3 regions of the Pseudomonas sp. MT3 genome follow, and region 3 is predicted to be linked to each of the others. Evidence: predicted binding sites of a transcription regulator. Region 3 holds the regulator's gene; each other region holds the start of a gene.
What was found. The regulator FliA, encoded in region 3, starts transcription of late flagellar genes. The targets are predictions, from matches to a motif close to CTAAAGTTTNNNNNNNNNNNGCCGNTAA.

Region 1: a site for FliA is predicted at 2,059-2,086, ahead of ACYCAX_RS09680 (methyl-accepting chemotaxis protein). Genes of this name have one in related genera too.
Region 2: a site for FliA is predicted at 1,625-1,652, ahead of motA (flagellar motor stator protein MotA). Genes of this name have one in related genera too.

What each region holds. Positions count from the first base shown of each region.
Region 1 is NZ_JBTVPY010000007.1:164,316-168,594, forward strand. It holds gene ACYCAX_RS09680 (methyl-accepting chemotaxis protein) at 121-2,016, opposite strand; gene ACYCAX_RS09685 (Flp family type IVb pilin) at 2,174-2,365, opposite strand; gene cpaB (Flp pilus assembly protein CpaB) at 2,742-3,656, shown strand; gene ACYCAX_RS09695 (type II and III secretion system protein family protein) at 3,672-4,279, shown strand, end outside.
Region 2 is NZ_JBTVPY010000015.1:23,876-28,154, forward strand. It holds gene ACYCAX_RS16555 (HDOD domain-containing protein) at 65-1,588, opposite strand; gene motA (flagellar motor stator protein MotA) at 1,710-2,561, shown strand; gene motB (flagellar motor protein MotB) at 2,577-3,632, shown strand; gene rsgA (small ribosomal subunit biogenesis GTPase RsgA) at 3,802-4,279, opposite strand, start outside.
Region 3 is NZ_JBTVPY010000004.1:87,389-91,667, forward strand. It holds gene flhF (flagellar biosynthesis protein FlhF) at 1-260, shown strand, start outside; gene fleN (flagellar synthesis regulator FleN) at 429-1,259, shown strand; gene fliA (RNA polymerase sigma factor FliA) at 1,256-2,005, shown strand; gene ACYCAX_RS05570 (chemotaxis response regulator CheY) at 2,183-2,557, shown strand; gene ACYCAX_RS05575 (protein phosphatase CheZ) at 2,624-3,409, shown strand; gene ACYCAX_RS05580 (chemotaxis protein CheA) at 3,441-4,279, shown strand, end outside.

The sequences.
Region 1 (4,279 bases), on a different contig from region 3:
CATTGGCGCTGGGCGGTTCGCGAGCAAGCTCGCTCCTACAGCTCAGGTTGAACCTCGTAGGAGCGAGCTTGCTCGCGAACAAAAAAGGCGCCGAAAGGCGCCTTTTCGTTTCCGTCGGAATCAGATGCGGAAGCTGTCCACCAGCTGGCGCAGACGGCCGGCCTGGTTTTCCAGGTCGGCGCAGGCGCGCAGGGTGGCCTGGAGGTTTTCCACGCCTTCCTGGTTCAGGGTGTTGATCTCGGTGATGTCCATGTTCAGCGAGTCGACCACGGCGGTCTGTTCCTCGGTGGCGGTGGCCACGGACTGGTTCATCGAGTCGATCTCGCCGATGCGGTGGGTGACGCTGGCCAGGCGCTCGCCGGCGCGGTTGGCGATCTCCACGCTTTCCAGGCTGTAGCGCTGGCTCTCGGTCATGGTGTCCACGGCTTCGCGGGCGCCGACCTGCAGCTCCTCGATCATCTTCTGGATCTGCTGCGCCGACTCCTGGGCGCGGTGGGCGAGGTTACGCACTTCGTCCGCCACCACGGCGAAACCACGACCGGCCTCGCCGGCGCGGGCCGCTTCGATGGCGGCGTTGAGGGCCAGCAGGTTGGTCTGCTCGGAGATGCCTTTGATCACCTCCAGAATCTGCCCGATGTTCACCGTGCGGCTGTTCAGCGCCTCGATGTTGGCGCAGGCCGAGCTGATCTTGTCGGAGAGCTGGTTCATCGCGCTGATGGTCTGCTCGACCACCTGGCGGCCGTCGCCGGCCTGGTGCGAGGCATCGGTGGCGTGGTGCGAGGCATCGGCGGCGTTGCGGGCGATTTCCTGGGCGGCGGCGCCCAGTTCGTTGATCGCCGCGGCGACGCTGTTGGTGCGGTTGGCCTGCTCGTCGGAGTTGCTCATGGACGAGTTGGAGGCGTTGACCACCAGTTGCGAGACGTCATGCAGGTTGCGTGCGGTGGAGGCTACTTCGCGGATCGACTCGTGGATGCGCTCGACGAAGCGGTTGAAGGCGTTGGCCAGCACGCCGAACTCGTCGTTGCTGGCGACTTTCAGGCGCTGGGTGAGGTCGCCGTCGCCTTGGGCGATATCCTGCATGGCGCGGCCCATGTCGGTCAGCGGGGCCATCAGCACGCGGATCAGCATGCCCAGCAGGAACAGGATGGCGACGATGGCGATGACCGTGGCGATGATGGCCGAGGTACGGAAGTCGCTGAGCATGGCGTAGGCGGCGTCCTTGTCCAGCACCAGGGCGACGTACCAGGTCACGCCTGGCAGGCCTTTCACCGGAGTCATGGACACCAGTTGGTCCTTGCCGTCGAGGCTGACTTCCTGCACGCCGGCCTGCACCTTCGGGGCACCCTGCGGGTAGATGTCGGCCAGGCTCTTGAAGATCGACTGGCTGTCCGGGTGCAGCAGGATCTTGCCGGCATCGCTGACCAGGAAGGCATAACCATCACCGTCGAACTTCAGGGAGTTGATGATGGCGGTGATGGTTTCCAGCTTCATGTCGCCGGCGGCGACGCCGACCAGTTGACCGTTGCGCATCACCGGCATGGACATGGCGAGGATCTGCTCGCCGGTGCCGGCGTCGAGGAAGGGCTCGGTGACGATCAGGCGGCCGGCGGCCACGGCGTCCTTGTACCAGCCGCGGGTGCGTGGGTCGTAGCCATCGGGCATCGGCGAGAAGGGGCGCATGGTGAACACGCCGCTGGCGGCTTCGCCGAGGTAGACCGATTCGAAGTTCTTCTGGAATACCGCCTGTTCCAGCACGTGCTGGATGCGCTCGGGTGTCGGTTCCTGGTCTGCCAGTTGCGCGGCTTCGCTTTCCACCAGTTGGATGCGACCCTCCAGCCAGCTCTGGATATTGCTGGCGGTGAGGCTGCCGAGTTCGCTCAGGTAGGCGTCGGTATCGGCGTGGATCGCTTCACGTTGACGGAAGTCGTTGAAGAGGATGAAGCAGGCGAAGGCGAAGATGACCACGAGGGAGGCCGCCAGAAGGATCTTCTTGGCGAAGGACAGCGAACGAAGCATCGGTAAAGCATCCTGCAGGTGGAACGAAGGGGTAGGCAGGATGTATCGGCCATGTGCGGCAGAACTTTAGGAAGGTTGTGGAGTTTTTTCAGGAACGCAAAGAAATATTCCCGCGACTATTCGCGGGAATATGGGTAAGCACTCTGGAGTATAAATTTCAGGGTGTGGTCAGTTTGGTGTGGGCGTTTTCGAAGATGCTGTTGACATCGCCACCGATTACTTTAACTGCTGCGATCATGACTACCGCGATCAATCCGGCGATGACAGCATATTCGATGGCGGTCGCACCCTCTCTGTCAAAAGCGAATGCCTTGGCCTTGCAATACAACTTCAGAGACAGGTCTTTGATACTCAGATTCATCGCGGTTGCTCCTTGCACAGACCACCGGGGCGGCGCCCCGACTTCACCGTCAGGCTAGGCGTCGTATGGCGGAATGCAATTGATCAAATAGCGCTAATACTAAAGTTATAGTCATGGCGAAGTAGAACTATCTGAGGATTGGAAATTTCTCGTCGGTATTTGACGCTATTACCGCAGCTACTAAATTCTGCTTTGGAACAAGCAGGAACCAATTATGAGGAAAGGTTCTTATCGAACCGCCTCGTCGGGTCGAAACAACAATAAAGGTCTGAAGGACGTATCTCGGCAACGGCCGGTGTCGTGACTTCCGATCAGCCAGTGGACCGCCAGGTTCACTCATCCCGATAACGCCAAGGATGTGGACATGAATAGCAAGGTGCTGATGGTTTTCGCCGGGCTGTTGTTGTTGTGTGCAGGTGTCGTGGGTTATCTGGGATTGTCGGTGGGCAAGTCGGCGGCGCCCGTCGCTGGCGCGGTGAAGGACGTTGCGCCGGCGGCGATGGCCGAGGCGGACAAGCTGCAGCGCACGCCCGTGGTGGTGGCTCGCCGCGACCTCCCGGCGTTGACGGTGATGGGCAACGATGACCTCGCCATCGAGATGCTGCATACCGCCCCGGCGGGCAGCTATCCCAAGCCCGAGGCGCTGATCGGCCAGCGGGTCTGGGTCGCGGTGCCGGCCGGCAGCATTCTTTCCGGGGCCCTGCTGGAGCCGGGCGGCCCCCTGGCGCGGACCATCCGCCCGGACGAGCGGGCTATGGCCATTGCGGTGGACGAGGTGATTGGCGGCGGCGGCTTCGTGCTCCCCGGCGATTACGTCGACGTCATGCTCTTCGTCCAGGACCAGCGGAACGCCGAGCGTGTGGTGAGTGCCCAGGTGGTGCTGCCCGGCGTGCGCGTCCTCACCTATGGCGAGCAGATCGCCGTCGCCAGCGATGGCCAGGCGCGCAGCGGCGCCGAGTCGAAGGACAAGACACCGCGCCCGCCCCGCACCGCCGTACTGGCCGTGCCGGCCGAATCCGCTTCCCGGCTGATGCTGGCCAGCCAGGCGGGCTCGTTGCGCCTGGCGGTACGCAGCAAGGACGAGAATCTCTACGAGAAGGAGCAGCAGGGGCGCTACATCCAGGCGTCGCTGAATGCCTCCGGCAGCCAGCCGATCACCCTCGAACAGTTGCTCGGCAAGGCCCGCTCCGCGCCGGTCGTGCGCCAGGTCTCGGCGCCGGCGGTGAGTCCGGGCGTCGTGGTCTACCGCGGCACCACCGTTACCCGTGAAGCACATTGAGCAAGGAGTGCATCGATGTCCAAGCGCTTCGTTCTGTCGCTGGCCGCGCTTCTGGCCTGTGCCGTCCACTCCGCCGCACAGGCGGTGCCGAGCGCCTGCGCCGGATTCGCCGGTCAGCCGTTGAACCTTGACGTCGAGCAGGGCGCCCAGCTCGACCAGCAACTGCCGGTACCGATCAAACGCCTGGCCATCGGCGATCCGAACATCGCCGATGTGCAGGTGATCGACAAGCGTGACTTTCTCGTTACCGGCAAGGCCGAGGGCCTGACCAGCCTGCTGATCTGGACCGGCTGCAGCGACAAACCCATGAGCAGCGTGGTGCGGGTCGGCGCGCGGGCGATTGCCGATGCCGGCGGTCTGCCGGGCAACCTCGCCGCCGGCCTGTCCAACCAGGTGCAGACCGACATCCGTTTCGTCGAAGTCAGCCGCAGCAAGCTCAAGCAGGCCAGTACGTCGCTGGTGCGCAGGGGCTCCAATACCTTCGTGCTCGGGTCGCCGGGCAGCCTGGGCGGCCTGGAGCTCGACAGCGCAGGCAACCTGGGCGGCAGGTTCGGCACGGCCAACAGCGGCTTCAACATCATCTGGGGCGGCGGCAGCAGCAAATGGCTGGGCTTCATCAACGC
Region 2 (4,279 bases), on a different contig from region 3:
GTTGAGGGGCGATAGTCTAAAGGGGGACGCAGTGTACCGGAAATCCCGGCGATCGCCGCGCGGCTCAGGATGCGCTGCGGGACATTTGCCGCACGGCCTGCTCGATGCACTGCGCGGTGCGGCCGAAGGCCTGAGCGTGCAGGTCGCCCAGCGGCTGGCCGTTGCGGTCGGCGGCCAGCAGCATGATGACCCGGCTGCCGTTGCCGAGCGAGCGCAGCAGCAGGTGTTCGCTGGGCAGCAGCGCCTTCAGCGCGCCGGGCAGCACGGCGGAGAAGTCGGCCATGTTCGCCGGGCTCAGGCGCAGTTGCGCCGGCTGTTGCATCAGCTTGCGCAGCAGGGCGCTGGCCGCGACTTCCAGTTTCAACTCGCCGGCCTGCTCCGGCAGGCCGAAGTGGTGGCGGGTTTGCAGCCACGCCTGGCCGCGGTCGGCGAGCAGGATCAGGCCGCGTTGCAGGCCGCCGGCCTGGAGGGCGGCGCTGGCGGTGTCGAGCAACTGCATGGCGTTGCCGAACGGCGAGGGATTCTGCAGCAGGCGCGCGCAGTGCTGGCGCCACTCGCCGAGCGTATCCGGTGGCGTGGGCGCGCTCGCTGCAGGGGGGCCGAGCCAGCGTTGGCTGTCCCAGGGCCAGAGCAGCGCTTGCGCCGGATGCCAGAGCTGCGGTCGGGCGTGGCGTCGCGCGCTTTGCGCCGCGAGGCCGTGAACCTGCTGCTGCAGTTCGGCCAGCGGCATCTGCAGGTAGAGCGCGGTCAGGCGTTGCCAGCGCAGCATGTGCGGTCCGCCCCAGGACTGGTGCGCGGCCATCGCCAGGCTGTTGGCCAGCAGGATGGTGTTGGCCGGGCGGGTCAGCCAGCGGGCCAGTTCCGGATCGGCGTCCAGGCGTCGCTGCTGGCCCAGCGGCTCGGGCTCGGTGTGCGCCACATGCAGGGCGCGCACCAGCAGGCGGCGGTCATCGTTGAGCAGGATGAAGCCCTGGCCGATCCATTCGGGCAGCCGCCAGCGTTCGGCGAGCGCCCGGCACAGTGGCAACAGACGCATGCCCAGCAGCTCCTGTTCGACGTCGGAGCTGCTGCGTCCGAGTCCGCAGACCTGGCGCTGCCAGGTTTCCAGCAGGTCCGGCCGCGCGGTGGCCAGTGCCCACAGCGGCGCCAGGGCGAACAGGCTGCCCCAGTGGATTTCCTGCCAGAGTCGCGCCAGGCGGTTGGCGAACAGACCGCTGGCCTGCTGCATGGCATGGCGGCTGATCAGCAGGAGCTGGCTGAGGGCGCGGGGCATCTGCGCCTCGGGCTGGCTCGGCAGGTGTTCGAGCAACTGGGTGACCCGCGCCAGGCCCAGGCGGTTGAGGGCGACTTCCAGGCTTTCCGCCGGATTGTCGCGGGCGCTCTCGGCGCGGTTGGCCTCGCGCAGGATGGCCAGGGCCAGGGTCGGGCAGTCCTGCAACAGGTCGGCGATGTCGCGGATCGAGCGGTGGCTGTCATCCAGCGCCCGGCGAATGGCGTCGCGCTGCTCCTGGGGGACGGGCAAAGGCAGCTCTTCCAGCAGGGAGAGCCAGGCCGCGAGACGCTCTGGGTTGGGCACGGTGGTGGGCATGCGTGAGGCGCCGAACTGGTTTTTAGTGTTTTCGGCCTATAGTCTTGCCCGAATTCTCCGATAACAACAGGGAGGCAGGAAAAGTGCCTCCCTTTCTGTTCACAGTTTCAGTCCGGTCCCCATGTCAAAAATCATCGGCATCATCGTCATCCTGGGCAGTGTGCTCGGCGGATACATGCTCTCTGGCGGCAAGATCGCGGCCATCATCCAGCCGTTCGAACTGCTGATCATCGGTGGTGCGGCGCTGGGCGCCTTCCTGCAGGCGAACCCCGGCAACACCTTCATGACGGTGCTCAAGAAGGCGCCGAAGATGTTCAGCAACCGCTTCACCCACACCTTCTACCTGGAAGTGCTGGGCATGCTCTACGAGGTACTCAACAAGAGCCGCCGCGAGGGCATGATGGCGATCGAGGCGGACGTCGAGGATCCGGATGCCAGCCCGATCTTCAGCAAGTACCCGGCGGTGCTCAAGGATGAACGCATGACCGCGTACATCTGCGATTACCTGCGCATCATGTCCTCCGGCAACATGGCGCCCCACGAGCTGGAAGGCCTGTTCGACATGGAGCTGGGCAGCCTCAAGGAAGACCTCGACCACCCCGCCCACGCGGTGACCCGCGTGGCCGATGCCCTGCCGGGATTCGGTATCGTCGCCGCGGTGCTCGGCATCGTGATCACGATGGCGCTGCTCGGGCAGGGCAGCCAGGCGGAGATCGGTCACCACGTGGCCGCCGCGCTGGTGGGCACCTTCCTCGGTATTCTCGCCGCCTACGGTTTCGTCGGCCCGCTGTCCAACGCCCTGGAGCACGACGCCAAGGAAGAGCTGAACCTCTACGAAGCCATCAAGGCCTGCCTGGTCGCCTCGGCCTCGGGCATGCCGCCGTCGCTGGCCGTGGAGTTCGGCCGCAAGGTCCTGCTGCCGGCGCACCGCCCGAGCTTCACCGAGCTTGAACAGGCCGTTCGCGGTCGCTGACAGGTCGCCTGACGCATGGATAACAACCAGCCGATCATCGTCAAGCGGGTCAAGCGCTACGCCGCGGGTCATCACGGGGGCTCGTGGAAGATCGCCTTCGCCGACTTCGCCACCGCCATGATGGCGTTCTTCCTGGTGCTCTGGCTGTTGTCGTCGGCCACGCCGGAGCAGAAGAAGGCCATCTCCGGCTACTTCCAGGACCCCATCGGTTTCACCGAAAGCGCCAGCCCCTACGTCATCGACCTGGGTGGCACGCCGACGCCCGCGCCGGACAAGACCCTGAACCCGCAGATCCAGGCGCAGCCCGAGGCGGACGAAACCCGCGTCAGCCCGCAGGACGGGACCACGGTCAACGCCGAGCAGGCGGAAAATCTTGCCGAGAAGATCGAGCGCGAGCGCCTGGAACTGTTGCTGCAGGAGCTGCAGAACAAGGTCGACGAGAACCCCACGCTCAAGCGCTTCAAGGACCAGATCCTGTTCGAGATCACCCAGGACGGCCTGCGCATCCAGATCGTCGATTCCGACAACCGACCGATGTTCGACCTGGGCAGCGCGCGGCTGCAGCCGTACTTCGAGGACATCCTGCTGGCGCTGGCGGAGACCATCAAGCAGGTACCGAACAAGATCAGCATCAGCGGCCATACCGATGCCAAGCCCTATGCGGGCAATGGCGAGTTCGGCAACTGGGAGCTCTCCGCCAACCGCGCCAACGCCGCGCGGCGCGCGCTGGAGGCCGGCGGTTATCCGGAGGACCAGATCGCCCGCGTGGTGGGCTATGCCTCCTCGGCGCTGTTCGATCGCGACCAGCCGCTCAACCCGGTGAATCGCCGCATCGACATCATCGTCCTGACCAAGAAGGCCCAGCGGGCCATCGAAGGCCAGGACGGCGGGGCCGAGAAGCCGGCCGATGGCGCGTCGCCGGTGGCTCCAGGCTCGGCTGCACCCAATGCCGCTCCGGCCCAGCCGGCGGCCGGGCAGGGCGACCCGCTACCGCCGGACCAGCTCGAGCAGAAGCTCAACCTTTTCGACGACGGTGGCACGCTGAAGCTCGATGAGCTGAACAAGCAGTAGTGAGAAACGCGAAGGCCAGCTGAAAAGCTGGCCTTCTTCTTTGTGACTGAATCATGGGACTCTTCGTAGGAGCGAGCTTGCTCGCGAACCGCATCGCAAGGGACTGTTCGCGAGCGAGCTCGCTCCTACAGGTACGGGCAGCGTCGGCGCTTTGGGCAAGGCCCGCCGATCAATATTCGTCTTCCGGCAGGCTGGCGAGGATGTGTCGGTAGCTGGACATCCGTTGCGGCGAGACACGCCCCTCTTCCAGCGCCTTGAGCAGCGCGCAGCCCGGCTCGCGGTCGTGCTTGCAGTCGCGGAAGCGGCAGTGGCCGAGCAGGTCGTGGAACTCGATGAAGCCGGCTTCCACGTCGTCACGGCTCACATGGCCCAGGCCGAACTCGCGGATGCCGGGCGAATCGATCAGGTCGCCGCCGGCGGGGAAGTGGAACAGCCGTGCGGTGGTGGTGGTGTGGGTGCCCTTGCCGGTGACTTCCGAGAGGTCGCCGACGCGGGTGTCGACGCCTGGCAGCAGCGCGTTCACCAGCGATGACTTGCCAACGCCCGACTGGCCGACGAACACGCTGACGTGCTCGTTCAGCGCGGCGCGCAGGGCGTCCAGGGCCAGGCCGTTGAAGGCCGAGACCTCCAGCAGCGGGTAGCCGAGT
Region 3 (4,279 bases):
GCGGCCTGGCCGGGTGCGTCCTGACCAAGCTGGACGAAGCCGGCAGCCTCGGCGAAGCTCTGGCTCTGGCTATCGGTCAGCGTCTCCCGGTAGCCTATCTGGCGGATGGTCCGCGGATTCCGGATGATCTGCAGGTGGCGCGCAGTCACCAGTTGGTCAGCCGCGCGGTGAGTCTGCAGGCGTCGGAAGAACCGAGCGAGGATGCGATGGCCGACATGTTCGCCGGCCTGTACCAGCAGCCGGTGCGTTGCGCCGGTTGAGCGAATTGAACGGCCCCGTGGTGGGGCGAAGGGCGGCCGACAGGGCCACCCGGCGATGCGGATGCTCTGGGAGACGATCCGCGAACGCCGGAAGCGGTAGAGCACCGCGGCCGGCAGGACCGCAGCGCCAGGGGGCGCGGCGGTCGAACGACGAGACAAGGTATTGATATGGGCATGCATCCTGTACAGGTAATCGCAGTCACCGGCGGCAAGGGTGGTGTCGGCAAGACCAATGTGTCGGTGAACCTGTCGCTGGCGCTGGCCGATCTGGGCCGTCGCGTCATGCTGCTGGACGCCGACCTGGGCCTGGCCAACGTCGACGTGCTGCTGGGCCTGACGCCCAAGCGCACGCTGGCCGACGTCATCGAAGGCGAATGCGACCTGCGCGACGTGATCCTCCAGGGCCCCGGCGGCGTGCGCATCGTCCCGGCGGCCTCCGGCACGCAGAGCATGGTGCACCTCACGCCGATGCAGCACGCCGGCCTGATCCAGGCCTTCAGCGACATCAGCGACAACATCGACGTGCTGGTGGTGGACACCGCCGCCGGCATCGGCGACTCGGTGGTGAGCTTCGTCCGCGCAGCGCAGGAAGTGCTGCTGGTCGTCTGTGATGAACCCACTTCCATCACCGACGCCTACGCTTTGATCAAGCTGCTCAACCGCGACTACGGCATGACCCGCTTCCGCGTACTGGCGAACATGGCGCACAGCCCCCAGGAGGGCCGCAACCTGTTCGCCAAGCTGACCAAGGTCACCGACCGCTTCCTCGACGTGGCGCTGCAGTACGTGGGCGCCATCCCGTACGACGAATCGGTGCGCAAGGCGGTGCAGAAGCAGCGTTCGGTGTATGAGGCGTTTCCGCGCAGCAAGGCTTCCCTGGCCTTCCGCGCGATAGCGCAGAAAGTCGACAGCTGGCCGCTGCCGGCCAATCCGCGAGGGCACCTGGAGTTCTTCGTCGAACGCCTGGTGCAGCATCCGACCACGGGTTCGGCCGTATGATGACGGCCTCCGGAGCGCGTATGTACAGCAAGGCGCAGGCGCAGAACTCCCAGGACCAACTGATCCAGCGGTACGCGCCGCTGGTCAAGCGTATCGCCTACCACCTGCTCGGCCGCCTGCCGGCCAGCGTGCAGGTGGAGGACCTGATGCAGGCCGGCATGATCGGCCTGCTGGAAGCCTCGAAGAAATACGACGCCGGCAAGGGCGCGAGCTTCGAAACCTATGCTGGCATCCGCATCCGTGGCGCCATGCTCGACGAGGTGCGCAAGGGCGACTGGGCCCCGCGTTCGGTGCATCGCAACACCCGCATGGTCAGTGATGCGATCCGCGCCGTCGAGGCCAGAACCGGTCGTGACGCTAAAGATCAGGAAGTTGCTGCCGAACTCAATATGAGTCTCGAAGATTATTACGGCATCCTCAGCGACACCCAGGGCAGCCGGCTGTACAGCTTCGACGATCTGCTGCAGGACGGCGAGCAGGGCAGCGGCCTGGCCGAAGATGCTTCGCACCAGGGCAACGAGCCCGCCCACGGTCTGGAAGACGAACGCTTCCAGGCGGCGCTCGCCGACGCCATCACCAAGCTGCCCGAACGCGAGCGGCTGGTGCTGGCGCTGTACTACGACGAGGAACTGAACCTCAAGGAGATCGGCGAAGTGCTGGGCGTCAGCGAATCCCGGGTCAGCCAGTTGCACAGCCAGTGCGCCGCGCGCCTGCGGGCACGCCTGGCGGAGTGGCGAGCGCACTGAGCTTCGGGTAGTTTCGCGTCGGATTTTTCTTGCGAGAAAGCCTCAGGTCTTGAGTTTTCTCCTGGGCGCCGTCCCTTTGACGCCGCCCACACGGGATGAGCGCACGCCGCTCAATGAATTGACGGTACGCCCGCCAGGACGTGCCTGGTATCGATGGAGGTCGGTTTGGACAAGAATATGAAAATTCTCATCGTGGACGATTTTTCCACGATGAGGCGCATCATCAAGAACCTCCTGCGGGACCTGGGGTTCACCAACACCGCGGAGGCCGACGACGGCACCACCGCGCTGCCGATGCTGCACAGCGGCAATTTCGACTTCCTCGTCACCGACTGGAACATGCCCGGCATGACCGGCATCGACCTGCTGCGCGCGGTGCGCGCCGACGAGCGCCTGAAGCACCTGCCGGTGCTGATGGTCACCGCCGAGGCCAAGCGCGACCAGATCATCGAAGCGGCCCAGGCCGGGGTCAACGGCTATGTGGTCAAGCCTTTCACCGCTCAGGTGCTGAAAGAAAAGATCGAGAAGATTTTCGAGCGGGTCGGCAGCTAGTAGGGTCTGTTGATGTTTCGCCGCTTGCGCCGAAACACCAACAGCCCCTCGCATCAAGAGGGCGTCATGGATCTCGTCAACGAATCCGCGGGTGACTTCGAGTCGACCCTGAAAAAACACGCGCGCGAATTGGTCGATTGCCTGGAGCAGGGTGATGTGCAGACCGCCGTGCAACTGATCTCCGAGCTCAACCAGGCGCGCGATCGCGGGCTCTACCAGGAAGTCGGCAAGCTCACCCGCGAGCTGCACAACGCCATCGTCAACTTCCAGATCGATCCCAGTTCCCCGCGCGCCCAGGAAGTCTCGCAGATCGCCGACGCCACCGACCGCCTGTCCTACGTGGTGACGATGACCGAGAAAGCGGCCAACCGCACCATGGACCTGGTGGAAGAGTGCACCCCGGTGGTGATGCACATCGAGACCCAGGCCAAGGCGCTGCAGGAAGACTGGTCGCGCTTCATGCGTCGCGAGCTGGGCCCCGACGCCTTCCGCGACCTGGCCAAGCGCGTCGAGCAGTTCCTCTACATCAGCGCCCAGGACAGCCGCAAGCTCTCCGCGCACCTCAACGACATCCTCCTCGCACAGGACTTCCAGGACCTCACCGGGCAGGTGATCAAGCGCGTCACCAGGCTGGTCACCGAGGTCGAGGCGAACCTGGTCAAGCTGGTCTGGATGGCCGGCCAGGTGGACCGTTACGCGGGCATCGAGCACGACCACGACGGCATGCGCGACGCGGTGGAAAAAGAAAGATCGTCCAAGGGTGAAGGTCCGCAGATCGCTGCCGATACAAGAAAGGACGTCGTATCCGGTCAGGACGATGTCGACGATCTGTTGTCCAGCCTTGGTTTTTAAGCGTCCGCTGACGCTGTAGAGGGAGCACCGAATGAGCTTCGACGCCGATGACGAGATCCTCCAGGACTTCCTGGTGGAGGCCGGCGAGATCCTCGAGCAACTGTCCGAGCAACTGGTCGAGCTGGAAAGCCGACCCGATGACATGGACCTGCTCAATGCGATTTTCCGTGGGTTCCACACCGTCAAGGGCGGCGCGGGCTTTCTCCAGCTGAACGCGCTGGTGGAGTGCTGCCACATCGCCGAGAACGTGTTCGACATCCTGCGCAAGGGCGAGCGCCGCGTGGATGCCGAACTGATGGACGTGGTCCTGCAGGCGCTGGACACCGTCAACGTCATGTTCCAGCAAGTGCGCGATGCGCAAGAGCCGACCCCGGCCACGCCTGAGCTGCTGGCGGCGCTGTCGCGCCTGGCCGAGCCGGGGGCCGCTCCCGCCGAAACTCCCGCTGCGGTCGTTGCCGAGCCTGTCGTTGAAGAAGCCCCGGCCGCTGCGGCCGCGTATGGCGACATCACCGACGCCGAGTTCGAACAGCTGATGGATGCCCTCGAGCCTGCCGCAGAAGCCCCTGCCGCGCCGGTTGGCAGCGGTGGCGACGACATCACCGACGACGAATTCGAAGCACTGCTCGACCAGTTGCACGGCAAGGGCCAGTTCAGCGCTGCTGCCAAGGAACCCGTCAGCGCGGCTCCGGCACCGGTTGCCGAGGCGCCCGCCGCCGGTGCTGGCGACGAGATCAGCGACGACGAGTTCGAAGCGCTGCTCGACCAGCTGCACGGCAAGGGCCAGTTCACCGGCGCGAAGGAAGAAGCCGCCGCTCCCGTCGAGGCTGCTGCTGCCGAGGTCAAGCCCGAGGAAGCTCCGGCTGCCGGTGG